Regions from separate parts of the Streptomyces tritici genome, predicted to be linked through region 1. Evidence: riboswitches for the same ligand, from Rfam matches in the RefSeq annotation. Region 1 holds a riboswitch; each other region holds the start of a gene.
The links. A riboswitch is a leader RNA that binds a small molecule or an ion and turns the genes downstream of it on or off. The one in region 1 is predicted to bind S-adenosylmethionine.
Positions count from the first base shown of each region.

Region 1 (9,247 bases):
GCCCTGGTCCTGCTCGTCTCCGCCGTCAAGGTCGCCCGGCACGATTGACCGCTGCCGCGATGTCGCCCTGCTTCCGTCGCGAACCAGCTGCACGAGAAGCTGCGTTCGGTCTCGACCGGATCCGAGTGACTGCCCGGCGGGGCCGGGAAACGATCCATGGGGGCACAGGGGCACATGCACCCGACACCATGCGCACTCGCTGGTCAGCGAGTTCCGCCGATGACCCGCGATGCCATCCCGATCCAGAAGCCAGGCCCCCGAAATCCCGTGGTCCCCCTGATGCACAGGGCGCAGAATCCGTCGGTATGGGAACCGACATACACGGCTTCTTGGAGTGCCGTACCAACTACCGCACGCTTGACGCCGAGGACATGACCGGCTGGCACGGGGCCGTCGACCTGGACCTGCTGTACAGCGGGCGGGACTACGACGCCTTCGGCTGCCTGTTCGGCGTACGGAACCTCGCGGGCTTCCGGCCCCTGGCCGCGGAGCGGGGGCTGCCGGGGGATGTCTCTGAGGAGGCCCGGCGGAGGTACGAGGGCTGGGGGCGGGACGCGCACGACGCGACGTGGATCGGGTGGGACGAGCTGTCACGGGTGGATGGGGACGAGTTGGCCGAGCAGGTGGACGAGCGCGTCCACATGTTCACGCGCGTGGCCTCCGGAGACTGGGTGCTGACCGGGAAGGGGTTCTGGGATCACGCCGACAGGCCGGAGGGTGACGAGTGGATCCAGGACGGCCGGCTGTTCCGCGTCGTACGCACGAGCCGACGGGATGCCGTACCGGAGGGCGGCGAATGGGCTCCGGTATGGGCGACGATGCGGGCCTTGGCCGACGTCCACGGCGACGAGCACGTCCGGCTCGTCGTCTGGTTCGACAACTAGCGCCCTCTAGGACGACGTTCGCCCTTTCCGCCGAGCAGGTCGCCCGGGGTCGGTCCCGTCAGCCGATCAGGTTCACGGCGCTCTGGAACAGGCCGGGAAAGCGGGCGGCGGCGGGCGTGATCAGAGGGGCCAAGGGTGGCTGGTTCCGCGCCCAGAGGAGAGAACTCGTCAGGAGGCGGTAGCTGCGGGACAGGCGGAGCCAGGCGGATTCGTACGCCTCCGGGCGGCCGTCGTGGAGGCAGCGTACGAGGGTGTCCGCCGCTGTCAGGGCGAGGGTGAGGCCCTCGCCGGTCAGCGCGTCGACGTACCCGGCGGCGTCGCCCACGAACAGGACCCGGCCGGCCACCCGGGTGCGGGCCTGCTGGCGCAGCGGTCCGGCGCCCCTGACCGGTGTGCCCTCGGCCGTGCGCAGACGGGCGGCCAGTGCGGGGAAGCGGGTCAGCTGGTCGTCGAAGGGCAGGTGGCGGGAGGTGAGGATGGCGACGCCGAGCTGCCGGGGTCCGAGCGGAGTCACGTATGCCTCGCAGTCGGCGGACCAGTACACCTCGACCAGGTCGGTCCACGGCTCGACGGCGTAGTGCCGCCGCAGGCCGTAGCGCGGCACGTGTCGCCGGGTGGCCGGCCGCACGGTCAGGCCCAGGGTGCGCCGGATGGGCGAGTGCAGTCCGTCGGCCGCCACGAGGTAGCGGGCGGTGATCCCGTCCGCGGTCACGTACCCGTCGGAGGGGGTCACCCGTCGGATGCGGTGCGGGATGACCGGGACACCGAGCTGGGCGGCCCGGGCGGCGAGTGCCTGGTGCAGCGTGGTCCGGCGGACGCCGAGACCGGATCCCGTGCGGAAGCGGGCTTCGGCGCGCCGGTCGCCGGCGGCGTCGACGTAGCGGATGCCCCGGAGGTGCGCGCCCGGCACCTGCACGCCGAGGGAGCTCAGGGCGCGTACCGCCGTCGGCATCAGTCCCTCGCCGCAGGCCTTGTCGATCGGCGCGGGCCGGGGCTCGGCGACGACGACGTCGAAGCCCCGCCGTGCTCCGTGGATCGCGGTGGCCAGGCCCGCCGGGCCGCCGCCGACGACGAGGATGTCGATCACGACACGGCACCGGTGGGCGGCAGCGCGCGTGAAGGCGCCAGGGCCGAGTTCTCGCAGCGGATGCGGACGGTGATCAGCGCCGCGTTGAGGAGGGAGAAGGCCAGGGCGGTCAGCCAGGCGGTGTGGACGAGCGGCAGGGCGGCGCCCTCGACGACGACCGCGACGTAGTTGGGGTGCCGGAGGTGGCGGTACGGGCCCGAGGCGACGAGAGGAAGGTCCGGGACGATCAGCACCCGCGTGTGCCAACGGGGCCCGAGCGTGCCGATGCACCACCAGCGCAGCGCCTGGGCGGCCAGCACGAGGGCGAGGGCGACCCAGCCGAGCAGCGGCACGAAGGGCCGGTCGGCCGCCCAGGGTTCGACGAGGCAGCCGAGGAGCAGTGCGGTGTGCAGGACGACCATGACCGGGTAGTGCCCCGCACCGTACTCGCGGGCGCCCCGGGCGCGGCTCCAGGCGCCGTTGCGGCGCGCCACGGCGAGTTCCGCGAAGCGTTCGGCGGCGACCAGCAGGACCAGCACGGTGTACGACGTCTCGGTCAGGGTCACGGCAGCCTCACCAGGCCAGGAGGACGAGTTCGGACGAGAAGCCCGGCCCGAAGGCGATCATCAGGCCGATCGTTCCGGGTGGCGGCCCGTCGGCCTGCGTGGCCTGCAGGATCTGCAGCACCGACGCGGACGACAGGTTGCCGTGGCCGGCCAGGGCGCGGCGGCTCGCCGCGAGCGCCGCGTCCGGCAGGCCGAGTCCGTCGGCGAGCGCGTCCAGGATCTTCGGGCCGCCGGGGTGGCAGATCCACGCCGTGACGTCCGCGGGCTTGAGGTCGTGCTCGGCGAGGAAGGACTCGACCTCCTCCGTCACGTGCAGCCTGACGAGCTCGGGGAGTTCCGGGCCGAGGACCATGCGGAAGCCCCAGTCGCCGACGTCCCAGCCCAACAGGTGCTCCGTCCCCGGGTACAGGCGGCTGCGCGTCGCCGCGACCGTCGGCCCGGGAGGACCGGACGCGGGGTGGGACGCGGGGTGGGACGCGCCCGGTTCCGTACGGGGCCGGTCACCGCCGACGGCCACGAGTGCGGCGGCCCCGTCGCCGAACAGGCCGCCCGCCACCAGGTTCGCCGTCGACAGATCGGCTCGCTGCAGGGTGAGCGAACACAGCTCGGTGGACAACAGCAGCGCGGTGCCGCCGGGCCGGCCGTCGAGGAAGTCGTGCACCCGGGCCAGGCCGGCCGCGCCCGCCGAGCAGCCGAGCCCGAACAGCGGCACGCGCCTGACATCCGGGCGCAGACCGATCCGTTCGGCCAGACGCGCCTCCAGGGAGGGGGTCGCGATGCCGGTCACGGTCGTCGAGACGACCAGGTCGACGTCTTCCGCGCGCACGCCGGCATCGCGGAGCGCCCGCTCGACGGCTTCGGCGCCCAGCGCGGTGGCCCGTTCGACGAACAGGCGGTTGGTCTCGCCGAAGGTGCCGAGAGCGCGGTAGCGGTCGAGGGGCAGCGCGAGATGACGGCTCTCCACGCCGGCCGCCGCATGCAGCCGGCGCACGAGATCCCTGCCGGATCCCGGCGGCAGACCGGAGACGAGGTCTTCGGTGATCTCGTGCTGCATGTGGCGGTGCGGCGGGAAAGCCGTGCTCACCGCGAGGACGCGGGTCATTGCTCCAACATAGGGACGGTAGGACGCCGACGCCCTCAACCCGGCGGTCGTGGGCGCGCCGTCGCCTAGCGTGGTGCGGTGCGCCCCACCACGGACAAGGGAACTCCCCGCCTCGCCGCTCCGGCCGCCGTTCCGGGTTCGGAGCAACGCCGAACTGTCGTCGGCCTGCTGAAGGCAAGTCACCCCGTGCCGGCGGCGGCGGTGACGGTCCTCGCCGCGCTGCTGGCCGTCGCGTCCGGCCTCGGCGCGGCCTCGGCGGCCGAGGCGGTGGCGGCGGTCGCAGCCGGTCAGCTGTCGATCGGCTGGTGCAACGACCTTCTGGACCGGCGGCGCGACCGGGCCGCGGGCCGCCGTGACAAGCCGCTGGCCACGGGCGCCGCGCGGCCGGGCGCGGTGGAAGCGGCGGCCGTCGTCGCGCTGCTGCTCTGCGTGCCGCTGTCGCTCGGTTGCGGGCTCCTGGCCGGCGTGGTGCACCTCGTCTGCGTCGCCTCAGGCTGGACGTACAACCTGTGGCTCAAGCGGACGGTCCTCTCCTGGCTGCCGTACGCGGTCGCCTTCGGGCTGCTGCCCGCGTTCCTGACACTGGCGCTCCCCGGCCGCCCGTGGCCACCCCTGTGGCTGACCGCCGCGGCGGCGCTGCTGGGGACCAGCGCCCACTTCGCCAACGTCCTGCCGGACCTGGACGACGACCTCGCGGGCGGGGTGCGCGGGCTCCCGCAGAGAGTGGGTCGGCGCGGGTCCGTGGCGTCGGCCGCGGTCCTGGCCCTCGCCGCCTCCGTGGTGCTGACGGCCGGCCCGGCGGGGCCGGTGTCCCCGGCGGGAATGGGCCTGACGGGAGTGACCTCCGCGCTCTGCCTCGTGGCGGTGGCCGGACCGTCCGCGTGGGTGCGCGGGCGCGTGCCCTTCGTCGCCATCATGGTCATGGCGGGCCTCGACGCCACGCTTCTGGTACTGGCCGGAGGCGCGCCGACCGGCGGTCAGGTCTGGCCCTGACCGAAGCCGACGCCGCCGGGTCCTGTCCCCGCGCGGCTCGCTCGCGTACTGCTGCACCTCGTCACAGGCCCGCCCCGGCGTCCGAACGGATTCGGTTCCGCCGCCGGCGGCGTCGCGGGCCGCCTGACCTGCCGCTCGCGGAGCCGGGCAGCCGTTGGCAGGGAGCGCCCGGAGTCTTGTATGGTTCCTCGCGAATCATCCAGAGGGGTGGAGGGACCGGCCCTACGAAGCCCCGGCAACTCCCCGTTCGACCCGGCGCTCCATGTTCGCGCCGCGCCGTCGGGATCAGTGCCAACTCCGGCCCGCGCCAACGTGGCGCGGGAAAAGATGAGGAGACACGGTGCTCTCTGTGCTGACCTTCGCCCCGCTTCTGTCTGCCCCGGGCTTTCCGCGTACCCGCGTATCCGTCTCGTGATCACCGCGGCGCATCGGCCGACCGCTTCGGCCCTTCCCCACTGATCTTCCCTGCCCTCCGCCTGGGCGCGGTTCCCGCGACGCATGCCTCGCATGCCTCGCACGCCTCGCATGCCTCGCGGGTCGAGACTGGAGCACCTCTTCTCATGGATATATCGGATATTTCTAGCGGTGTCGGCGTCCTCGACAAGACCGCAGTGATCCTGGGCGCGCTGGCGTCAGGGCCCGCCACACTGGCGGGGTTGGTCACCGCCACGGGACTGGCCCGGCCCACAGCCCACCGGCTCGCCACCGCCCTCGAACGCCACCGCCTCGTCGCCAGGGACCTGCAGGGCCGCTTCGTCCTCGGCCCCCGGCTCGCCGAACTCGCGACCGCGGCGGGCGAGGACCGCCTGCTGGCCGCGGCGGGCCCGGTACTCACCGCCCTGCGTGACACCACCGGCGAAAGCGCGCAGCTGTACCGCCGGCAGGGGGAGATGCGCGTCTGCGTCGCCGCCGCCGAACGCGCCTCGGGCCTGCGTGACATCGTGCCCGTCGGTTCCGCACTCCCCATGAAGGCCGGCTCCGCCGCCCAGGTCCTGCTGGCCTGGGAGGAACCCGAGCGCTACCACCACGGTCTGCAGGGGGCCCGCTTCACCGCCACCACCCTCAGCGGCGTACGACGCCGGGGCTGGGCCCAGTCGACCGGCGAACGCGAACCCGGCATGGCGTCCGTCTCGGCGCCGGTGCGCGACGCGGCCCATCGCGTCGTGGCCGCCCTCACGGTCACAGGCCCGATCCAACGCCTCACCCGCAACCCCGGCACGCTGCTCGCCCAGGTCGCCGTCGACGCGGCCGAACGCCTCACCGAAGCCATCCGCCACCCCTGACACCGGCAACGCCACCAAGCCCTGCGCCCTCCCCCGGCTCAGGCCCGGCACGCGGTGCACCCACGCACGCACCTGGCCTCCGCATCCCGTGCGCCGACGATGTTGGATGGCTCCATGGGGAAACGACCGCAGGCCAAGAAGAAGCGGACTCCCTTCGGCATGCCGAAGGCCGTCGTCCTGCTGGCGACGCCGGAGGGCTGGCGCCACACGGTCCTCACCGCCGAAGGCGGAATGCTCTGCGGGCGGCTTCCCGACGCGCCGATCGACGCCGACCCCGCCGAGGCGCGGGGCCGCGCGGAAGCCATGGTCGTAGGACTCGCGCGCGACTTCCACGAAGTCGACGTCGAAGTGGTCTGGGATTCGCCCCAGGAACCCTCGTCCTGGACCGGTCACGTCACCCCCCACCGAACGCCGGGGACTGCCTGAAGCATGGCGTCGCCGAGTCCTCTTCCTGGAATTCGCCATCAGGCGTCAGGCGTCAGGATGGAGTGTTGCCGCCGCCGCGAGGGTGAGTTCGAGGGCGAAGGGGTAGCCGCTGTGCCGCATTTCGGCGGCGAGCAGCGGGTACGTGGCCGCGATGTTCGGGTGGGTCCGGGCGGGCAGGCGGCCGTACGCGGCGTGCCAGACTTCGGCGTCCGCCTCCGCCGCCGCCTCGGGCAGGGCCGCGGCCGCGGCGTCCTGGGCGGCGAAGGCCAGGGCCTGGTCGACGAAGGCATGGTAGATCCGTACGGCCAGGGCGTCGGGGAAGCCGCCGTCGCGCAGGATGCCGAGGATCGTCTCGACGGCCCGTGTCTCGTGCGGGCGGCCGGTGGTGCGGTGCGCGGCCAGCAGGGCGGCCTGCGGCTGGGCCAGGTACGCGGCGTGGATGCGCAGGCCCAGGGCGCGCAGGTCCGCGCGCCAGTCGCCGGTCGGCCGCCAGCCCTCCTGGGCGCGGCCGATCATCTCGTCGGCCAGGGCGAGGAGCAGGGCGTCGGTGTTGCGGAAGTAGCGGTACAGGGCGCTGGGGTCCGCGCCGAGGGCGGCGCCCAGCCGCCGTACCGACAGGGCGTCCGCGCCGTGTTCGGCGACCAGGCGCAACGCCGTCTCGACGATGAGGCGTTCGGACAGGACGGCGCCCTGCTTCGTCGGCCGGCGCCGCCGCCGGGCGCCTTCGGGGACCACGCGATCGGACATGGCCGCACCTTATGTCAACACCATTGACCTGTAAACCGCCGACAGGCTTGCATGGCGTCCTGTCCGCCGCCCCGCGCCCGCCCGGCGCGCCGCACGCAAGGGAGCCGCCGTATGCCCCACGCCGATCTGGTCTTCACCGGAGGACCCGTCCTCACGATGGACTCCGCCCGGACGCGCGCGAGTTCGCTCGCGGTCACCGGGGAACGGATCACGGCCGTCGGCCACGACGAGGTGCGCGAGCTGATCGGCCCCCGGACCGAGGTCGTCGACCTGACCGGCCGGCTGCTGCTGCCCGGCTTCCAGGACGCGCACATCCACGCCGTCGGCGGCGGCAGCGAGCTCGCCCAGTGCGACCTGACCGGTGTCGTCGACGTCGACTCGTGCCTGGAGCGGATCCGCGCCTACGCCGAGGCGCACCCGGACCGGGAGTGGATCACCGGCGGCGGCTGGTCCCTGGAGACCTTCGCCGGCGGGCTGCCGACCCGGCACCTGCTCGACACGGTCGTACCGGACCGGCCGGTACTGCTGTCCAACCGGGACCACCACGGCGCCTGGGCCAACTCCCGCGCCCTGGAGCTCGCCGGGGTCACCGCCGCCACCCCGGACCCGGCCGACGGGCGCGTCGAGCGGGAGGCGGACGGGTCGCCCAGCGGCATGCTGCAGGAGGGTGCGACGGGACTGGTGTCGCGCCTCGTGCCGCCGAGCACCCCTGAGGAGCGGCTCGCGGCTCTGCTGCGGGCGCAGAGGCTGCTGCACTCGCTGGGCGTGACCGGCTGGCAGGACGCGCTGCTCGGCGCGTTCAACGGCATGCCCGACCCTTCCGGCGCGTACCTGGCCGCGGCGCGGGACGGTTCGCTGACCGCGCGGGTGACGGGGGCGCTGTGGTGGGACCGCGAGCGCGGCGCCGAGCAGATTCCCGAACTCGTGGCCCGCCGCGAGGAGTTGACGTACGGGAGGTTCCGGGCCGGCTCGGTCAAGATCATGCAGGACGGCATCGCGGAGAACTTCACCGCCGCGATGACCTCCCCGTACCTGGACGGCTGCGGCTGCGCCACGGCCAACTCCGGGCTCAGCTTCGTCGACCCCGTCGCCCTGCGCGACCACGTCACCGCGCTCGACGCCCTGGACTTCCAGGTCCACTTCCACGCCCTCGGCGACCGCGCCGTGCGCGAGGCGCTCGACGCGGTGGAGGCCGCCGTGGCCGTCAACGGGCGGCGCGGCAACCGCCACCACCTGGCCCACCTCCAGGTCGTCCACCCCGACGACGTGCCGCGGTTCGCGGCGCTCGGCGCCCTCGCGAACATCCAGCCGCTGTGGGCGGCGCACGAGCCGCAGATGGACGAGCTGACCATCCCGTTCCTCGGGCCCGAACGCGCCGCCTGGCAGTACCCGTTCGGCGATCTGGTCCGCGCCGGGGCCACCCTCGCCGCCGGCAGCGACTGGCCCGTCTCGAGCCCCGACCCCCTCGCGGGCCTCCACGTGGCCGTCAACCGCCGCGAACCGGGCACCGACGACCACCGGGTCTTCCTGCCCGAGCAGCGCCTCGACCTGCCGACGGCCCTGGCCGCCTACACCGCGGGCGCGGCGCACGTGAACGGCCACGACGACGCCGGCAGCCTGCGCCCCGGCCACCTCGCCGACCTGGTGGTGCTCGACCGCGACATCCTCGCCGCGCCGCCGGAGGAGATCGCCGAGGCCCGCGTGGAACGCACGTACGTGGGCGGCGCGCTCGTCCACCAGGTCTGAGCTACCGACGCGGCGTCGACGACCGCTCGCGCCAGGGGCATGCGGGCGGCTCTCTCATGAGGTCGGTGTCGCCGCCTCCCTCACCGGCTCTCCGGCCGGAGCTCGGGAGGCGGTCCGCTCGGCGATGAGCCGCCCGTAGTTCGGGCACTGGGTGACGTCTTCGTGCGCGCAGTTCATGCCGCCCTCGATCAGCTCCAACGAGGCCTGGGCCGCGGCGATCCTGGCCCGGAGCTCCTCGGCGACGGGGCGCAGGATCTCGTGCCGGGTGGTGCGGTCCGCCGTCGCGGAGAGACTCCTGATGGTGTCCAGGCCGAGGCCGGCCTCCTTCATGACGAGGATGGTCGCCACGCGGGTGACGTCGTCCGGGCCGTAGCGCCGCCGCCCGCCGGCGTCCCGTACGGGGTGCAGCAGGCCCACGGCTTCCCAATGGCGCA
Region 1 is NZ_CP183183.1:6,406,502-6,415,748, reverse strand. It holds gene ACNJ93_RS29430 (TSUP family transporter) at 1-48, shown strand, start outside; gene ACNJ93_RS29425 (hypothetical protein) at 306-884, shown strand; gene ACNJ93_RS29420 (NAD(P)/FAD-dependent oxidoreductase) at 943-1,971, opposite strand; gene ACNJ93_RS29415 (isoprenylcysteine carboxyl methyltransferase family protein) at 1,968-2,516, opposite strand; gene ACNJ93_RS29410 (type III polyketide synthase) at 2,524-3,618, opposite strand; gene ACNJ93_RS29405 (UbiA family prenyltransferase) at 3,697-4,611, shown strand; SAM riboswitch class I at 4,804-4,945, shown strand; gene ACNJ93_RS29400 (IclR family transcriptional regulator) at 5,172-5,894, shown strand; gene ACNJ93_RS29395 (hypothetical protein) at 6,009-6,320, shown strand; gene ACNJ93_RS29390 (helix-turn-helix domain-containing protein) at 6,366-7,067, opposite strand; gene ACNJ93_RS29385 (amidohydrolase) at 7,179-8,813, shown strand; gene ACNJ93_RS29380 (MerR family transcriptional regulator) at 8,868-9,247, opposite strand, start outside.

Region 2 (9,247 bases), 3.3 Mb from region 1:
TGTGCGCGTACTCCGCGATCTCCGTCATCGGCGGCCGCTCCTCGGTGTCCACCGGGTACGTCCGCGGCACGAACCCCGGCTCGCCCGCCGCGCCCCGCTCGAACTGCGTCAGCACCGGCCGCACCAGATGCCCCCGCGACAGCCGCACCTGCGCCGTCCGGTAGATCGCCGCCGCCATCCGGCCCAGCGCCTGACCGCCCTGGTGGCGGTGCTTGCGCACCCCCACGTCCACCTGCGCCAGGGCGTCCAGGCCCACCGTGTGCAGCGCGTCCACAAGGAGCCCCAGCTCCACCCCGTACCCCACCGGGAACGGCAGCCGCTCCAGCAGCGAGCGCCGCGCCGCGTACTCGCCGCCCAGCGGCTGCACGAAGCCCGCCAGCTGCGGCCAGTGCAGGTTCAGCAGCGGCCGCGCCACCAGCTCCGTCACCCGGCCGCCCTGCCCCGGGGCGTCCCCCAGGGGCCGGTCGTACATGGCCTTGACGAACTCCACGTCCGGGTCCGTCAGCAGCGGGCCCACGATCCCCGAGACGAAGTCCGCGGAGAAGTCCCGCAGGTCCGCGTCCACGAAGCAGACGATGTCCCCGCCGGTCGCCATCAGCGAGCGCCACAGCACCTCGCCCTTGCCCGGCACGGCCGGGATCCCCGGCAGGATCGCGTCCCGCGCCACCACCCGCGCGCCGGCCGCCGCCGCCACCTCCGCCGTCCGGTCCGTGGACCCGGAGTCCACCACCACCAGCTCGTCGACGAGCGGGACCGCCTCCGACATCAGTTCGCGCCGGATCACGGAGACGATGTCGCCGACGGTCGCCTCCTCGTCGAGCGCGGGCAGCACGACGCTCACCGTCGTCGCGCGCTTGGCGGCGAGGATCTGGTCGAGGGGACGATCGGCCACCGACCAGGAGCGCCGCCCGAGCCAGCGCTCCACTTCTTCCAGCACGTCCGTTACTCCCCAGTTGCGGTGTGTGATCCATCTCGCGCTTCGGACGGCTGTCTCAACCGCCCACGCCTTCGGTTACAGTCTTGAACAACGCGGAGGCCCGATGCATGTCGGGGTCCCGACCGCGACTCACAATCGAATACCGCTCATCCAGAGGGGCAGAGGGACACGGCCCGTTGAAGCCCCGGCAACCCTCCAGCCGGTCTCCAGTCCGCGCAGCGCGCGGCCGCGAGGCTCCCGGCTAGGGAAGGTGCCAAATCCGTCTCATGGCGAAATGCGCCATGAGGAAGATGAGGAGAAAGGGCCTCGCCTCCATGGCTGTACAGACGGTTGCACCCACCACGAACGCGGTCGATCTCGGCCCCGCCACCGGCCTCTCCTGTCGCGAGTGCGGCGAGCGTTTCGCGCTCGGCCCGATCTTCGCCTGCGAGCTGTGTTTCGGCCCGCTGGAAGTCGCGTACGAACTCCCCGCCGGCGACCCCGAGGCGCTGCGCAAGCAGATCGAGGCCGGACCCGCCAACATCTGGCGCTACGCCCCGCTGCTGCCCGTCCCGGCCGACGTCACCCAGAAGCCCAACCTGAACCCCGGCTGGACCAAGCTCGTCCAGGCGGACAACCTCGCCCGCGCGCTGGGCGTCGAGCCGGGCAAGCTGTTCGTCAAGGACGACTCCGGAAACCCGACCCACTCCTTCAAGGACCGCGTCGTCGCCCAGGCCATCGAGGCCGCCCGCGCCTTCGGCTTCACCACCCTGTCCTGCTCCTCCACCGGCAACCTGGCCGGCGCCGTCGGCGCCGCGGCCGCCCGCGCCGGCTTCCGCTCCTGCGTGTTCATCCCGCACGACCTGGAGCAGGGCAAGGTCGTCATGGCCGCCGTCTACGGCGGCGACCTCGTCGGCATCGAGGGCACGTACGACGACGTCAACCGCTTCTGCTCCGAGCTCATCGGCGACCCGCTGGGCGAGGGCTGGGGCTTCGTCAACGTCAACCTGCGGCCGTACTACGCCGAGGGCTCCAAGACGCTGGCCTACGAGATCTGCGAGCAGCTCGGCTGGCGGCTGCCCGACCAGCTCGTGATCCCGATCGCCTCCGGCTCCCAGCTCACCAAGATCGACAAGGGTCTGCAGGAGCTCATCAAGCTCGGCCTCGTCGAGGACAGGCCGTACAAGATCTTCGGCGCCCAGGCCGAGGGCTGCTCCCCGGTCTCGGCCGCCTTCAAGGCCGGCCACGACGTGGTCCGCCCGCAGAAGCCGAACACCATCGCCAAGTCGCTCGCCATCGGCAACCCGGCCGACGGCCCGTACGTCCTCGACATCGCCCGCCGCACCGGCGGCGCCGTGGAGGACGTGAACGACGAGCAGGTGGTGGACGCGATCAAGCTGCTCGCCCGCACCGAGGGCATCTTCGCCGAGACCGCGGGCGGCGTGACCGTCGGCGTGACGAAGAAGCTCGTCGAGAACGGTCTGCTCGACCCGAGCCTCACCACGGTCGTCCTCAACACCGGCGACGGGCTCAAGACCCTCGACGCGGTGGCCGACACCTCTCAGGCGACCGCCGTCATCCGCCCGAGCCTGGACGCGTTCCGCGACGCCGGCCTGGCGAACTGAGCCGACTGCGACTGAAAGGGAGTAACCGCAGCATGAGCGTCAACGTCCGCATCCCCACCATCCTCCGCACCTACACCGGCGGGCAGTCCGAGGTCCAGGCGGAGGGCGCGACCCTCGCCGAGGTCATCGCGGACCTGGAGAAGAACCACACCGGCATCGCCGCCCGCGTCCTGGACGACCAGGGCAAGCTGCGCCGCTTCGTCAACGTCTACGTGAACGACGACGACGTCCGTTTCGAGCAGGGCCTGGAGACGGCCACGCCGGACGGCGCGGGCGTCTCGATCATCCCGGCCGTCGCCGGCGGCTGCTGAGTTACCAGCGGTACCCGAATTGCCCCCTCCGCGAGAGAAGCGGAGGGGGCAATTCTGCATGGTTGAGCGCGGTAGAGTTGGGGAAGTCCCCTCCGCTGCTCGTGCCGGCCGCATATGAGAATGCGCCCGCACGCGACAAGATGCAGCCAAAGTGTTCGAGCGTTGTGTACTTTTTGCGTCCTTTGCCGGGCCCGACTTGCCCTGGATATCAAGGAAATCTCCGCAATTCTCCTTTCCGGCGCGCTCAGAATTCTCGTCCGATTGACCTGTTGCAGAGGGCAGTTGGGCAGATACATTCAGCCGCGGTCGACGCGTTCCGGCGCAGGGTCTGACCCGGGTCCGCGAAGTGCGGTCCCGCGCAAGGGCCAGTAATAGGGGAGTTAGGCATGGCTCAGGGCACCGTCAAGTGGTTCAACGCGGAGAAGGGCTACGGCTTCATCGCGGTCGACGGTGGTGCGGATGTTTTCGTCCACTACAGCGCAATCCAGATGGACGGCTACCGCACCCTCGAGGAGGGGCAGCGGGTCGAGTTCGAGATCTCGCAGGGCCAGAAGGGCCCGCAGGCCGACATGGTCAAGCTCGCCGTCTGACCGCGGCGCGATCGGCCACCGACGCACTTCACCCGAGGGGCCCGCATCCTGACCGGATGCGGGCCCCTCGCGTGCGCCCGCACCTCCGGCGCGGCCTCGCCCGACACCCGGAAGCCGCTTGCGCCCTCCCGACGCCCGACCACCACCCCTTGTTCGACGTCCCTGCGGGACGGCCTTGCACTCTCCTGGGTCGAGTGCTAATCATTGGCGTTAGCACTCTCCACGTGAGAGTGCTTACGGATCGGGCAGACGAGGTCCGCAGGCCGGGCGGGGCAAGGAACCGCACGGCGCGCAGACCGTCCGTCGCGGGCGTCGGCGCGGTCCTGGAGCGTTATCCACCCCATGTCCGGGAGGACCACTTCACATGGCCAAGATCATCGCGTTCGACGAGGAGGCCCGGCGCGGTCTCGAGCGCGGCATGAACCAGCTCGCTGACGCCGTCAAGGTCACCCTTGGCCCCAAGGGCCGGAACGTCGTCCTCGAGAAGAAGTGGGGCGCCCCCACGATCACCAACGATGGTGTGTCCATCGCCAAGGAGATCGAGCTCGAGGACCCGTACGAGAAGATCGGCGCCGAGCTGGTCAAGGAAGTCGCCAAGAAGACGGACGACGTCGCCGGCGACGGTACGACCACCGCGACCGTCCTCGCCCAGGCGCTCGTCCGCGAGGGCCTGCGCAACGTGGCGGCCGGCGCCAACCCGATGGCCCTGAAGCGCGGCATCGAGAAGGCCGTCGAGGCCGTCTCCGGCGCCCTGCTCGACCAGGCCAAGGAGGTCGAGACCAAGGAGCAGATCGCCTCCACCGCCTCCATCTCCGCCGCCGACACCCAGATCGGCGAGCTCATCGCCGAGGCCATGGACAAGGTCGGCAAGGAAGGCGTCATCACCGTCGAGGAGTCCCAGACCTTCGGTCTGGAGCTGGAGCTCACCGAGGGCATGCGCTTCGACAAGGGCTACATCTCGGCGTACTTCGCGACCGACATGGAGCGCATGGAGGCCGCGCTCGAGGACCCGTACATCCTCATCGTCAACTCCAAGGTCAGCAACGTGAAGGACCTCCTTCCGCTGCTGGAGAAGGTCATGCAGTCCGGCAAGCCGCTGCTGATCATCGCCGAGGACGTCGAGGGCGAGGCCCTGTCGACCCTGGTCGTCAACAAGATCCGCGGCACCTTCAAGTCCGTCGCCGTCAAGGCCCCGGGCTTCGGCGACCGCCGCAAGGCCATGCTGAACGACATCGCCATCCTCACGGGCGGCACGGTCATCTCCGAGGAGGTCGGCCTCAAGCTCGAGAACGCCGGCCTGGACCTGCTGGGCCGCGCCCGCAAGGTCGTCATCACCAAGGACGAGACCACCATCGTCGACGGCGCCGGTGACAGCGAGCAGGTCGCGGGCCGCGTGAACCAGATCCGCGCCGAGATCGAGAACTCGGACTCGGACTACGACCGCGAGAAGCTCCAGGAGCGCCTCGCGAAGCTGGCCGGCGGCGTGGCCGTCATCAAGGCCGGCGCCGCGACCGAGGTCGAGCTCAAGGAGCGCAAGCACCGCATCGAGGACGCCGTCCGCAACGCGAAGGCGGCCGTCGAGGAGGGCATCGTCGCCGGCGGTGGCGTCGCCCTGCTGCAGGCCTCCGAGGTCTTCGAGAAGCTGGAGCTGGAGGGTGACGAGGCCACCGGCGCCGCCGCCGTCAAGCTGGCGCTCGAGGCCCCGCTGAAGCAGATCTCCGTGAACGCCGGCCTCGAGGGCGGCGTCATCGTGGAGAAGGTGCGCAACCTGCCCGTCGGCCACGGCCTGAACGCCGCCACCGGCGAGTACGTCGACATGATCGCCGAGGGCATCATCGACCCGGCGAAGGTCACGCGCTCCGCGCTGCAGAACGCGGCCTCCATCGCCGCGCTGTTCCTCACCACCGAGGCCGTCATCGCCGACAAGCCGGAGAAGGCCGCCGCGCCGGCCGGCGGCGGCATGCCGGGCGGTGACATGGACTTCTGATCCCTCGCGGATCGGCAGTTCCTGAAGCGGTACGCGAAGGGCGGCACCCCCACCAGGGGTGCCGCCCTTCGGCGTTCGCGCGCCGCGCGTCAGAGGACGTCGACGAAGTCGCCGACCGCGGACGAGTGGAAGTGCGTGCTGGTGCTCGTCCCCAGGTAGCGGATCAGGTACGTGCCGTCGACCGTGGCCGTCGTCTTCAGCGACACGCCGCCGTTGGCCGCGGACTTGCCGGAGGCGACCAGCTTGTACGCGCTCGAGCCCTTCGCCTGGAACCACAGGCCGACGGGCTGCCCCGCGTACAGCGTCCAAGCGCCGTTCTTGTACTGCTGGAGCCCACCCGTCACCGTCACCGTGGCGCCCTTGCGCACCGGCTCGGGCGCCGCGTTCACCGAGACGACGCGCGTCTGGATGCGCCCGAGCCGTACGGCCGGGCCGAAGCTCTCGGCCATGGTGTCGGTGGCGGGATGGTGGACGCGGAACCAGCCGCCGGTGCTGCGGCCCGTGACGGTGAAGGGGGAACCGGCGGAGGCTTCGCCGGTGCCGATCACCTTCCAGCCCGTGCGGCCGTCGGCGGAGTGCTCCAGCCGCATCGGCTCGGTGTGGATCCCCGTGATGTCGGACGGGTAGGTGTACTCCAGCCTGCCCGTCATCGTGACCGTCGTGTCGGCCGCGAGCGAGCCCTGCACCTTCTCGATGTGGGACTCGCCGGGCATGACCACCTGACCGCCGGCGCTTCCCTCGAGGAACACATCGGTCGTCGACACGTACCAGTGCCCCGCGTACTTCCACGGCGCGCCCTTGAACAGGGCGCTGTAGCGGCCGTCGGCGTCGGTGGTCACGAGCCGCACCATCCCACCGGAGTTCACCCGCACCTGGGTGCCGGCGAGCGGCGTGCCGTCGTCCTCGGCCACGACGCGGCCGCGGATGGCGAAGGGCTCACCGGGCAGCACACGGGCCTTGTCCACCGCGCCGGTCACCGTGACCGGGCGGGCCGTGACGCTGTAGAAATCGTGCTGCAGCTTCAGGGTGCCGTGGACCTCGTCGCTGTCCTCCGAGAAGGCGAGGTCGTACAGGTTGTGGTTCGTGGTCACCCGGTATGGCTCGGCGGCGAACGTGCCGTCCGCGGCCACGGCGACCGTCTGCGCCGACTCCTCGGAGCGGGCCGACACCCGCACCGTACGGCCGGCCAGCGGGACCGCGTCGCCGGAGCCGGGCTGAATGCCCGTCAGGCTGCCCTTCGGGCGGGCGACCGGGTCGGTCCACGCAGGGGCCGCGACGGCGAACGTCGCCTGCGGCCGCAGCGTGAAGTCCAGCGTCCCCGCGTCCAGGCGGGTGAGCTTGTTGCCCTTGCTGTCCTCGGCGGTGACGTCGATCGAGTACCGGCCGAGCTCGGGGAGCTGCCCGCCGTCCTCGGTCAGCTTCAGCGGGGTCTCCGCGGGCAGCTGGTAGTAGCCCGCCGCCTCCGACGCCGTCAGCGCCGGCAGCTCGACGAGGACCCGGTCGCCCTTGCGGATCCTCGCGGAGACGGAGGTGACCGTGCTGTCCGGCGCGTCGGTCCAGGCCGAGACCTGGAACGCGCCGCGCTGGTGGTCGAACGTGGTGGCCCGGCCGATGCCGACGGTCGCGGTGTCGGCGAAGGCCGGAACGGCGGGCGCGGTGAGCGCCAGGGCGACCGCGACCGCGGTCAGGGAGTTCCTGAGGTCAGCGCGCATCGATGTACACCGCCTTGGTCTCGCTGTAGAAGTAGCCGTTCAGCGGTTGGGTGACCATCGCCCAGTACCCGTCGCCGTAGTTGGTGGCGGTGAACCGGAAGCCGCCGTTCGTGGCCGTCTTGATGTTCCGCTTGACCCAGTACCACTGCGTCTCGCCGCGCGGCTTGAAGATCAGCGTCACGTACTGGCCGCCCATCGGCTTCCAGACCCCGGAGACCTGCTTCTGCACCGCGCCGGACACGGTCATCGTGCCGTTCACGGTGGGGCGGGTGGGGCTGATGGTGAAGGAGGAGAACCGGGTCGGGATGCGGGTCTGGAAGACCGGCTTCGAGACCGCCGTGACGTACCGGTCGGTCTCGGCGTGCACGACGCGGTAGTACGCGCGGACGAAGCCGTTCACCGAGATGTCGAACGGGCAACTGGCCGTGCCGCTGTACGCCGAGGTGCCCCAGCGCAGGCTGCGCCAGGTCCGGCCGTCCAGGGAGTACTGGATGGCGACGGGCTCGGACTCGCAGCCGACGGCGCTCAGCTTGCCGGTGGCCCGGACGGTGCCGTACGGGTCGATCGCGATCCGGACGTCGGTGAAGCCGGCCGGCTGCGGAACGGCGATGCGGCCACGGGCGAACGGCAGCTCTCGCAGGTACACCGAGGGCCGGACGTGGGTGAACACGTCGGTCGTGACGGACGCCTTCGCGGGATACGCGAAGGTGCCGTCGGCGGCCGCGTCCGCGCCGCCCATCGCACGGGCCACGTGGTGGATCCCCGCGTTCGGGTACTCCGGCGACGAGACGACGGGCGCACCGGCGAACGGCTGCCAGCCGTCGTTGGTGAGGCGCTCGACGCGGCCCGTGACGTTGACGCTCTGGCCCAGGGGGACGCGGAACTTGTCGAGGGCGGCGGTGATCCGGTACGTGGTCTCCTCGGCGCCGACGGACTTGTGGATCTGGTGCGTGGCGTCGGGATCGGTGTCGGAGGCCGGTTCGACGATGGTGGCGGTGCCGCTGTGGACCCGCGCGTTCGGTGTGAACGGCACCGAGAACATGCCGCCCTCGCCCGTGACGGCGGTGGCCTGGGTCGAGGAGTTCGGCCCGTCCATCAGCGCCAGCCTGACCTGCACCTTGGTCCCGGCCCGGGCGGGTCCGCGCGTGCCGGTCGACGGGTCGAAGGTCGTCGCCGTGCCGGACAGCACCACCCGGCGGTGGTCCCAGTCCGTCGTCGTACGGTCGAAGGCGGTCTTCGTCACGCCCGTGTGGAGCTTGTAGGCGAACGTGCCGCCGGTCCAGTGCTGAACCGTTCCGCCCGGCATCCGGTAGTCGACGGAGACCGGGTAGTCGCCCAGAGCGGTGCCCTCGGGCAGCCGCAGGGCCGTCTCGGTGGCCCAGCCGGCGGGCTGACCGGTCGAGTAGTCGTACTCGTGCGGCCGCAGCGCGTCGGTCGAGAAGAGCACCGCCGCGTCCGGCGCGGCGGACGCGTGGACGTTGACCTTCACCCAGAGGGCGTTGGACGGCAGTCCCACGTCCAGCCGGCCGTCGTCGAGCGTCGCCGTACGGGTGACGGTCACGGTCTCCGCGTGCGCCGCGGGCGCCGTGACCAGGGCGGGGGCCGTGAGCCCCGCCGAAAGGACGAACACGGCCGCGGCACGCACGACGGCATGCGGCAGCCTGCGCACGGAGCGCATCAAGGGACCCCCCACAGGTCGGAAAAGCGCGGCGCGCGTGATCGCGAAGGCCGCGTGGGAGCACGATAGCGCCCCGCGATTGAACGCGTTCACTCAAGGGGCGGATCCGGCCGGGGTGCGCCATGCTGGGGAGGTGAGCGTGCTGAGCGAGCAGGGCCTCGTGGTGCCGCGCCTGGCGGCGGTCTCCCCGGCGGGCGAGGAGTTCGCGCTGCGGCGCTGGGAGCTGACGGACCTGCCGCTGGTGCGGGAGGCGTCCACGGACCCGTACATCCCGCTGATCACCACCGTCCCGCCGGAGTACAGCCGCGAGGAGGGCGAGGCGTTCGTCCACCGCCAGTGGGCCCGCGCGGAACGCGGCACCGGCTACCCCTTCGTCGTGGAGCGCCGCTCCGACGCCCGTGCCGTCGGCACCGTCGGCCTGTGGACCC
Region 2 is NZ_CP183183.1:3,091,893-3,101,139, reverse strand. It holds gene ACNJ93_RS14155 (glucosyl-3-phosphoglycerate synthase) at 1-937, opposite strand, end outside; SAM riboswitch class I at 1,081-1,234, shown strand; gene thrC (threonine synthase) at 1,219-2,541, shown strand; gene ACNJ93_RS14145 (MoaD/ThiS family protein) at 2,574-2,852, shown strand; gene ACNJ93_RS14140 (cold-shock protein) at 3,239-3,442, shown strand; gene groL (chaperonin GroEL) at 3,807-5,429, shown strand; gene ACNJ93_RS14130 (hypothetical protein) at 5,519-7,141, opposite strand; gene ACNJ93_RS14125 (hypothetical protein) at 7,131-8,810, opposite strand; gene ACNJ93_RS14120 (GNAT family N-acetyltransferase) at 8,953-9,247, shown strand, end outside.
Region 2: another riboswitch for S-adenosylmethionine. It lies ahead of thrC (threonine synthase); the one in region 1 lies ahead of ACNJ93_RS29400 (IclR family transcriptional regulator).

Region 3 (9,247 bases), 4.7 Mb from region 1:
TGAACCCGGACAAGCCCCTGGAGGTGACCGCCAGGAGCGGCGGCGGCCGGATCAGCGACGTCACCGCGGTCGACGAGGCCGGCCGGCACCTGGCGGGCGAGCTCTCCGCGGACGGGGCGCGCTGGCGCTCCACGGCCCCTCTGACGGCCGGAACGCGCTACACGGTCCGGGTGGCCACCGAGGACGACGACGGCGCCCCTGGCGTCCGTACGCTGACGTTCGAGACCTCCCCGACCAAGGGGGCCCTCACGGTCAAATTCGGCCCGGAGCCGGGCAAGTACGGCGTCGGACAGCCGATCACCGCCGAGCTGAACCGCCCGGTGAAGGAGAAGGCCGCCCGCGCGGTCGTCGAGCGGGCCCTGAAGGTCCGCTCCACCCCCTCGGTCGAGGGCGGCTGGTACTGGGTCGACGACCGGAAGCTGCACTACCGGCCCCGGGTGTACTGGCCCACCGGCGCGACCGTCGAGGTCTCCGGCAACCTGGCCGGCCTCAAGGTGGCGAACGGGCTCTACGGAGCCCCGGTCCGGCCGCTGAAGCTCACCATCGGCGACCGCATCGAGGCGGTGGCCGACGCCGGCTCGCACCACATGACCGTCCGCAAGAACGGAAAAGTGATCAAAACCATTCCGGTGACCACCGGCAAACCGGGCTTCTCCACCCGTAACGGCATCAAGGTGGTGCTCGGCAAGGAGTACTTCGTCCGGATGCGCAGCACCACCGTCGGCATCGCGGACGGCAGCTCCGAGTCGTACGACCTGCCCGTCTACTACGCGACGCGGGTCACCTGGAGCGGCGAGTACGTGCACGCCGCGCCCTGGTCCGTCGGCTCCCAGGGGTACGCCAACGTGAGCCACGGCTGTGTCGGCATGTCGACCGGCAACGCCGCCTGGTTCTTCGAGACCGTGCGCCCCGGCGACATCGTCCGGACGGTCAACAGTGCCGGGGCGACCATGGACACCTTCGGCAACGGCTTCGGCGACTGGAACCTGCCCTGGGACAAGTGGGTCAAGGGCAGCGCCCTGACCGGGAACGCCGGGATCCAGGTGACCCCGGCCTCCACCGCCCGGCTGCGGCCCGCCGTCTAGGCGCGGTCAGCGCTACGCGTCCACCGAGAGCCGGGCCCGCAGCAGCCCCGCCAGGGCGTCGGCGAACTCCACCGGCTCCACCGGCAGGGTCACCGCCGCGTCCGCCCGGCTCCAGGTCGCCAGCCAGGCGTCCTGCGGGCGCCCGATCAGCAGCAGCACCGGCGGGCAGCGGAAGACCTCGTCCTTGATCTGCCGGCAGACGCCCATGCCGCCCGCCGGCACGGCCTCGCCGTCCAGGACGCACACGTCCACGCCGCCCTGCTCCAGGCGCTTCAGCACCGCGGGCAGCGTGGCGCACTCCACGAACTCGACCGGGGGAACGTCGGAGGCGGGCCTGCGCCCCGCCGCGAGCCGCACCTGTGCGCGGGTGTTCGCGTCGTCGCTGTAGACCAGGACCGTGGCGCTCGACTGCATCGTTCCTCCGTGAGGTCATCAACCGATGCGCCGGATGCTACTCCGGTCCACACCGCGTCAACAGCCGTTCAACACCTGTTCGAAGGGTGCTTCGATGGGCCGTTCGGGCTGGACACAGGGGCCTGACACTCCGAACGGCACCCCCCGGAGTGAGGGCGGGATAAGCGACCGACATAATGTCGGTCGTGGCGACAGCAACGACAGTAGAAACCGGGCACGCGCACCCGTCGGTCAATCGACCGAACCTCACCAGCGTCGGAACCATCATCTGGCTGAGTTCCGAGCTGATGTTCTTCGCGGCCCTCTTCGCGATGTACTTCACCCTGCGATCGGTGACGGGTGCCGAGTTCTGGTCAGAAAAGGCCTCGGCGCTGAACTTCCCGTTCTCGGCGACCAACACCACGATCCTGGTGCTCTCCTCGCTCACCTGCCAGCTCGGCGTCTTCGCCGCCGAGCGGGGCGACGTGAAGAAGCTCCGGACGTGGTTCATCATCACGTTCGTGATGGGTGCGATCTTCATCGGCGGCCAGGTCTTCGAGTACACCGAGCTGGTCAAGCACGAGGGGCTCTCGCTCTCGTCGGACCCGTACGGCTCGGTGTTCTACATGACCACCGGCTTCCACGGCCTGCACGTGACGGGCGGTCTCATCGCCTTCCTGCTGGTCCTGGGCCGGACGTACGCCGCCAAGAGGTTCACTCACGAGCAGGCAACCGCCGCCATCGTCGTGTCCTACTACTGGCACTTCGTCGATGTCGTCTGGATCGGCCTCTTCGCCACGATCTACATGATCAAGTAGTCGGGTCCCGGACCCGACATCCAGCAAGCATCGACGCAGAAGATCCTGACACCGGGGTAATCCGTGAAAAAGCTCTCCGCACGACGACGCCATCCGCTGGCGGCGCTCGTCGTCCTTCTCCTCGCGCTGGCGGCCACTGGGGGGCTGTACGCCGCGTTCGCGCCCGCGGACAAGGCGCAGGCCGAAGAGACCTCCCAGTCCCTCGCCATCGAGGAGGGCAAGAAGCTCTACGCCGTAGGCTGCGCCAGCTGCCACGGAACCGGCGGTCAGGGCACCTCTGACGGCCCGTCCCTGGTAGGCGTCGGCTCCGCGGCCGTGGACTTCCAGGTCAGCACCGGCCGTATGCCGGCCCAGCAGCCGGGCGCCCAGGTGCCCAAGAAGCCCAACATCTACTCGAACGCGCAGATCGACCAGCTCTCGGCGTACATCGCCTCGCTCGGCGCCGGTCCGATCACGCCGACCGAGAAGCAGTACAGCCCCGAGGGCGCCGACATCGCCAAGGGCGGCGAGCTGTTCCGCTCCAACTGCGCCCAGTGCCACAACTTCACCGGTGAGGGCGGCGCGCTGACGCACGGCAAGTACGCCCCGAGCCTTGAGGGCGTGAGCCCGAAGCACCTCTACGAGGCCATGCAGACCGGCCCGCAGAACATGCCCTCCTTCCCCGACACGACGATGCCGGAGAAGGAGAAGAAGGACATCATCGCGTACGTCCAGGCCGTCAACAGCGACAAGACCGACAACCCGGGCGGTCTCAAGCTCGGTGGCCTCGGCCCGGTCTCGGAGGGTCTGTTCGCGTGGATCTTCGGGCTGGGTGCGCTGATCGCCGTTGCCGTCTGGGTCGCGGCCCACACCGCTAAGGCCAAGAAGTCATGAGTAGCCAAGAGATTCCAGAAGAGAACCTGCCCGTAGCGCAGGACACCGCGCACGGCGCGGTGAAGGTCGCCGACGACCCGTTCGCCGACCCGGGCCTCCCGCCCCACAAGCCGCGCATCCAGGACATCGACGAGCGGGCCGCCAGGCGGTCCGAGCGTACGGTCGCCGGGATGTTCGTGCTGTCGATGCTCTCCACCATCGGCTTCATCGCCTCGTACGTGATCTTCCCGGTCGACCAGATCGTCTACATCTGGCCGTTCGGGCGGGTGAGCGCGCTCAACTTCGCGCTCGGCTGGACCCTCGGTCTCGCCCTCTTCTTCATCGGCGCGGGCGCGGTCCACTGGGCCCGCACCCTGATGTCGGACGTCGAGGTCGCGGACGAGCGTCACCCGATCGAGGCCTCTCCGGAGGTCAAGGCCCAGGTCATGGCGGACTTCGCGGCCGGCGCCGACGAGTCCGGCTTCGGCCGTCGCAAGCTGATCCGCAACACCATGTTCGGCGCGCTCTCGCTGGTGCCGCTCTCCGGCATCGTGCTGCTGCGTGACATGGGCCCGCTGCCCGAGAAGAAGCTCCGCACCACCATGTGGGCCAAGGGCAAGCAGCTCATCAACATGAACACGCACGAGCCGCTGCGTCCCGAGGACGTCGCGGTCGGTTCGCTGACCTTCGCGATGCCCGAGGGCCTCTCGGAGCACGACCACAACTTCCAGACCGAGATCGCCAAGGCCGCCCTGATGATCGTCCGGATCCAGCCGGAGGACATCAAGGACAAGCGCGAGCTGGAGTGGTCGCACGAGGGCATCGTGGCCTTCTCGAAGATCTGCACCCACGTGGGCTGCCCGATCTCGCTGTACGAGCAGCAGACCCACCACGTGCTCTGCCCGTGCCACCAGTCCACCTTCGACCTGGCCGACGGCGCCCGCGTCATCTTCGGCCCGGCCGGTCACGCCCTCCCGCAGCTGCGGATCGGCGTGAACGAGAAGGGCAACCTCGAGGCGCTCGGCGACTTCGACGAGCCCGTCGGTCCTGCCTTCTGGGAGCGCGGATGAGCACTGTGACGGATACGAAGACGACGGCCTCCCGCGGCGAGCGGGTGGCCGACTGGGCCGACGGCCGGCTGGGGATCTACACGCTGGCCAAGGCCAACATGCGGAAGATCTTCCCGGACCACTGGTCCTTCATGCTGGGCGAGATCTGCCTCTACAGCTTCATCATCATCATCCTGACGGGCGTCTACCTGACGATGTTCTTCCACCCGTCGATGAACGAGGTGGAGTACCACGGCAGCTACGTCCCGCTGCAGGGACAGCTGATGTCCGAGGCGTTCAACTCGACCATGCACATCTCCTTCGATGTGCGCGGTGGTCTGCTCATCCGGCAGATCCACCACTGGGCGGCGCTGATCTTCCTCGCCGGCATGTTCGTGCACATGATGCGCGTGTTCTTCACCGGCGCGTTCCGCAAGCCGCGTGAGATCAACTGGCTGTTCGGCTTCCTGCTGTTCTTCCTGGGCATGTTCACCGGCTTCACCGGTTACTCGCTCCCGGACGACCTGCTCTCCGGCACCGGTGTCCGCTTCATGCAGGGCGCGATCCTGTCGGTGCCGATCGTCGGCACCTACCTGTCGATGTTCCTGTTCGGCGGCGAATTCCCCGGCGGCGACTTCGTGGCCCGGTTCTACTCGGCCCACGTCCTGCTGCTGCCCGGCATCATGCTCGGCCTGGTGGTCGCGCACCTGATCCTCGTGGTCGTGCACAAGCACACCCACTACGCGGGTCCGGGCCGCACCAACAAGAACGTCGTCGGCATGCCGCTGCTGCCGGTGTACATGGCCAAGGCCGGAGGCTTCTTCTTCCTGGTCTTCGGTGTCATCGCGGTCATCGCGGCGATCGCCTCGATCAACCCGATCTGGGCGCTCGGCCCGTACCGTCCGGACCAGGTGTCCACCGGCGCCCAGCCCGACTGGTACATGGGCTTCGCCGAGGGTCTGATCCGTGTCATGCCGGGCTGGGAGATCGACTTCGCGGGCCACACGCTGGTCCTGGGCGTGTTCATCCCGCTGGTGATCTTCCCGCTGGTCCTCGCGGCCATCGCGGTGTACCCGTTCATCGAGTCCTGGATCACCGGCGACAAGCGCGAGCACCACATCGCGCAGCGTCCGCGCAACGCGCCGACCCGCACCGCCTTCGGCGTCGCGTGGATCACCGCGTACATGATCATGCTCGTGGGTGGCGGCAACGACCTCTGGGCGACGCACTTCCACCTGTCGATCAACTCGATCACCTGGTTCGTCCGGATCGCGTTCTTCGTCGGCCCGGTCATCGCCTTCATCGTGACCAAGCGGATCTGCCTGGGTCTCCAGCGCCGCGACCACGACAAGGTGCTCCACGGCCGCGAGTCGGGCATCATCAAGCGCCTGCCGCACGGTGAGTTCGTCGAGGTCCACACCCCGCTCAGCCAGGGCGAGCTGCACACGCTCACCGCGCACGAGCAGTACGCGCCGGCCGAGCTGCCGCCCGCCGTCGACGAGAACGGCGTCGAGCGGAAGATCGGCCGCATGGAGAAGCTCCGGGTCAGGCTGAACCGGAGTTACTACGGCGAGGGCAACCAGATCGCGAAGCCCACCGTCGAGGAGTACAAGGAGATCCAGAGCGGCCACGGCCACCACTGATCACCTGACCTGCTGACCTGAGGTCGCCACGGCGAGAGCCCCGTCCATTCGCTGGACGGGGCTCTTTGCCGTCCCGTGAGATCGATAGGGTGGGTCCGTACCTTCCGACGATGAGGAGCGACCATGAGCGCTGTGACCCCCGCTGGAGGCACCACCACGGCGGGCCGCTCCTGGCCCGTCGTCCTGGACGGTCTGCTGAGCGGCCGCGACCAGAGCGCGGAGGACACCGCCTGGGCGATGGACCGCATCCTGCGCGGCGAGGCCACCGACGCGCAGATCGCCGGCTTCGCGGTCGCGCTGCGCGCCAAGGGCGAGACGGTCGACGAGATCACCGGACTCGTGCGCACCATGTACGCGCACGCCAACCTGATCGACGTGCCGGGCCCCTCGGTGGACATCGTCGGCACCGGCGGCGACGGCGCCAAGACGGTCAACATCTCCACCATGTCCGCGATCGTGGTGGCCGGCACCGGTGCCAAGGTCGTCAAGCACGGCAACCGGGCGGCTTCCTCCGCCTCCGGCGCCTCCGACGTCCTGGAGAAGCTCGGCGTCAACCTGGAGCTGACCCCGCAGCGGGTCGCCGAGGTCGCCGAGGAGGCCGGGATCACCTTCTGCTTCGCGGTGAAGTTCCACCCGGCGCTGCGGCACGTCGCCGCGGCCCGCAAGGAGCTCGGCATCCGGACCACCTTCAACTTCCTCGGCCCGCTCACCAACCCGGCCCGGGTGAAGGCCCAGGCCACCGGTGTGGCCGACGCCCGGATGGCCCCGATCATGGCCGGCGTGCTGGCCGAGCGCGGCTCGTCCGCGCTGGTCTTCCGCGGCGACGACGGCCTGGACGAGCTGACCACCACCGCCACCTCCAAGGTGTGGGTGGTGCGCGACGGAGCCGTGCGCGAGGAGTCCTTCGACCCGCGGGACGTCGGCATCGAGCTCGTCCCCGTCGAGGCGCTGCGCGGCGCGGACGCCTCGTACAACGCCGACGTGGCCCGCCGGCTGCTCGCGGGGGAGACCGGCCCGGTCCGGGACGCCGTCCTGCTCAACTCGGCCGCCGCGCTCACCGCCCTGCACCCGGGCGGCGGCAGCCTCGCGGAGCAGCTGCGCGCGGGCATCGAGCAGGCCGCCGAGTCCATCGACTCCGGGGCCGCCCGCCGGGCCCTGGACCGCTGGATCGCCGCCAGCAACGCCTGAACCCGCCGCGCCCGCGCAACCCCGTCCGGCATCCGGACGGGGTTGCGCGGAACGCGAGCGGTGGCATACGTTCAGCGACAGGTCATGAGTGACAGCCTCGAAGCCCCGGCTGGCTGTCCGGCAACCCTCCGTCCGTGGCGGGGTGCCCCGGGTGAAGACCGGGCCGTGGACAGCAAGGTTCACGGCAAGCGCGGACCCCTGCGCCAACCCTGGGGTCCTGGTCCTCGAGGGAGCGTCTCGTGAGCAAGCGAATGCGATAGGGCCTTCCGGCCCCTCTTCCGCACCCCCCCTTTTTCCTTTCCTCGCACGCCTCCGCGGGGACGCGGCATCCGCGTCCGCCCGCGTCGAGGCGTCGCATTCGCCTGCCTCGTACGGGAGTTCGCCATGTCCGTTTCCACCGTCGCCGCCCCCGCCGTCTGTGAGCCGCTGCCCGTCCTCGGCCGTGACGTCACCGTCCCGCTCGTCACCGGCGGAGAGGTCGCGTACGCCGCGCTCGACTACGCCGCCAGCGCCCCGGCCCTGCAGCGCGTCTGGGACGACGTCGCCGCCTACGCCCCGTACTACGGCAGCGTGCACCGCGGCGCCGGGTACCTCTCGCAGCTGTCCACCGACCTGTTCGAGAACAGCCGGGCCACCGTCGCGGAGTTCCTCGACTGCCGCGACGGCGACCAGGTGGTCTTCACCCGCTCCACCACCGACTCGCTCAACCTGCTCGCCGCCGTCCTGCCCGCCGACTGCCAGGTGTTCGTCTTCGAGACCGAGCACCACGCCTCGCTGCTTCCCTGGAAGGACGCCCAGGTCACGTACCTGAACGCGCCGCGCACCCCGCGGCAGGCGGTCGACACCCTGGAGCGCGCCCTCGCCGAGCGCGACCCCCACGGCCCCGCCCTGGTCTGCGTGACCGGCGCGTCCAACGTGACCGGCGAGCTGTGGCCGGTGCGCGAACTCGCCGCCGCGGCCCACGCGCACGGCGCCCGCATCGTGCTCGACGCCGCCCAACTCGCCCCGCACCACCCGGTCTCGGTGCGCGAACTGGACGTGGACTGGGTCGCGTTCTCCGGGCACAAGCTGTACGCGCCCTTCGGCTCCGGCGTCCTCGCCGGCCGCGCCGACTGGCTCCAGGCGGCCGAGCCGTACCTCGCCGGAGGCGGCGCCTCCCGTAAGGTCGCCCGCCGCGCCGACGGCGGGGTGCACGTCGAGTGGCACACCACCGCCGCCCGCCACGAGGCCGGTTCGCCGAACGTCATCGGCGTCTACGCCATCGCCGCCGCCTGCAAGGCGCTCACCGAGGCCGGCTTCGACACGCTGGTCGCCCGCGAGCAGCACCTCATCGACACCGTCCGCGCCGGACTGGCCGAGGTGCCCGAGGTGAGGGTGCTCTCCCTGTTCGGCGACGAGGCGCCGCGGGTCGGGGTGATCTCGTTCGTGGTGGAGGGCTGGAACAGCTCGCACTTCGCGGCCGCGCTCTCCGCCGAGTACGGCATCGGCGTCCGCGACGGCCTGTTCTGCGCCCACCCGCTGGTGCGCACGCTGCTGGGCAGCGACCCGCAGGACGTCGGCGAGTGCGGCGCGCCGGAGGCGGAGCCGGGTGAGAGGTCGCTCAACGCGATCCGGGTGAGCTTCGGGGCCGGCACCCCGGACGAGCACGTGGAGCGCTTCGTGGCGGCCGTGAAGGAGCTGGTCCGGGACGGGGCGCAGTGGAAGTACCGCACCGAGGACGGCCGCTGTGTCCCGGACCGCGGCTGACCGCGGCTGACCGCGGTCTACCGGCGGGCTGACCGGCCACTCGTACGGGTGAAGGGGCCTCCGCGGCGGGGCCCCTTCCTCGTGCGACCGGTTATGGCCGGTTACGACTCCAGGCCGATGGCGAAGGCCGCCTCCAGGTCGTGCTGGGAGTACGTGCGGAACGCGACGTGCGTGTCCGTGGCCTCGACGCCGGGGATCTTGCTGATGCGGCCGGGGATCACGTCGGCCAGGTCGTCGTGCCGGGCGACCCGGACCATGGCGATCAGGTCGTAGGTGCCGGTCACCGAGAAGACCTCGCTGACGCTGTCCAGCGCGGCGATCGACTCCGCGATCTCGGGAATGCGGTCCACGCTGGTCTTGATGAGCACGATCGCGGTGATCATGGCTGGCGTTCTCCCTCGGTCGCCGCGGCTGGGACCCTCACCTTATCCGCAGAGCCGTAGCGGCCCCAGGCGTAGAGGAAGCCGAGCGCG
Region 3 is NZ_CP183183.1:1,690,602-1,699,848, reverse strand. It holds gene ACNJ93_RS07905 (Ig-like domain-containing protein) at 1-1,085, shown strand, start outside; gene ACNJ93_RS07900 (hypothetical protein) at 1,098-1,499, opposite strand; gene ACNJ93_RS07895 (cytochrome c oxidase subunit 3) at 1,676-2,296, shown strand; gene ACNJ93_RS07890 (c-type cytochrome) at 2,360-3,169, shown strand; gene ACNJ93_RS07885 (Rieske 2Fe-2S domain-containing protein) at 3,166-4,218, shown strand; gene ACNJ93_RS07880 (cytochrome b) at 4,215-5,840, shown strand; gene trpD (anthranilate phosphoribosyltransferase) at 5,964-7,028, shown strand; SAM riboswitch class IV at 7,109-7,225, shown strand; gene ACNJ93_RS07870 (aminotransferase class V-fold PLP-dependent enzyme) at 7,413-8,774, shown strand; gene ACNJ93_RS07865 (Lrp/AsnC family transcriptional regulator) at 8,876-9,157, opposite strand; gene ACNJ93_RS07860 (rhomboid family intramembrane serine protease) at 9,154-9,247, opposite strand, start outside.
Region 3: another riboswitch for S-adenosylmethionine. It lies ahead of ACNJ93_RS07870 (aminotransferase class V-fold PLP-dependent enzyme); the one in region 1 lies ahead of ACNJ93_RS29400 (IclR family transcriptional regulator).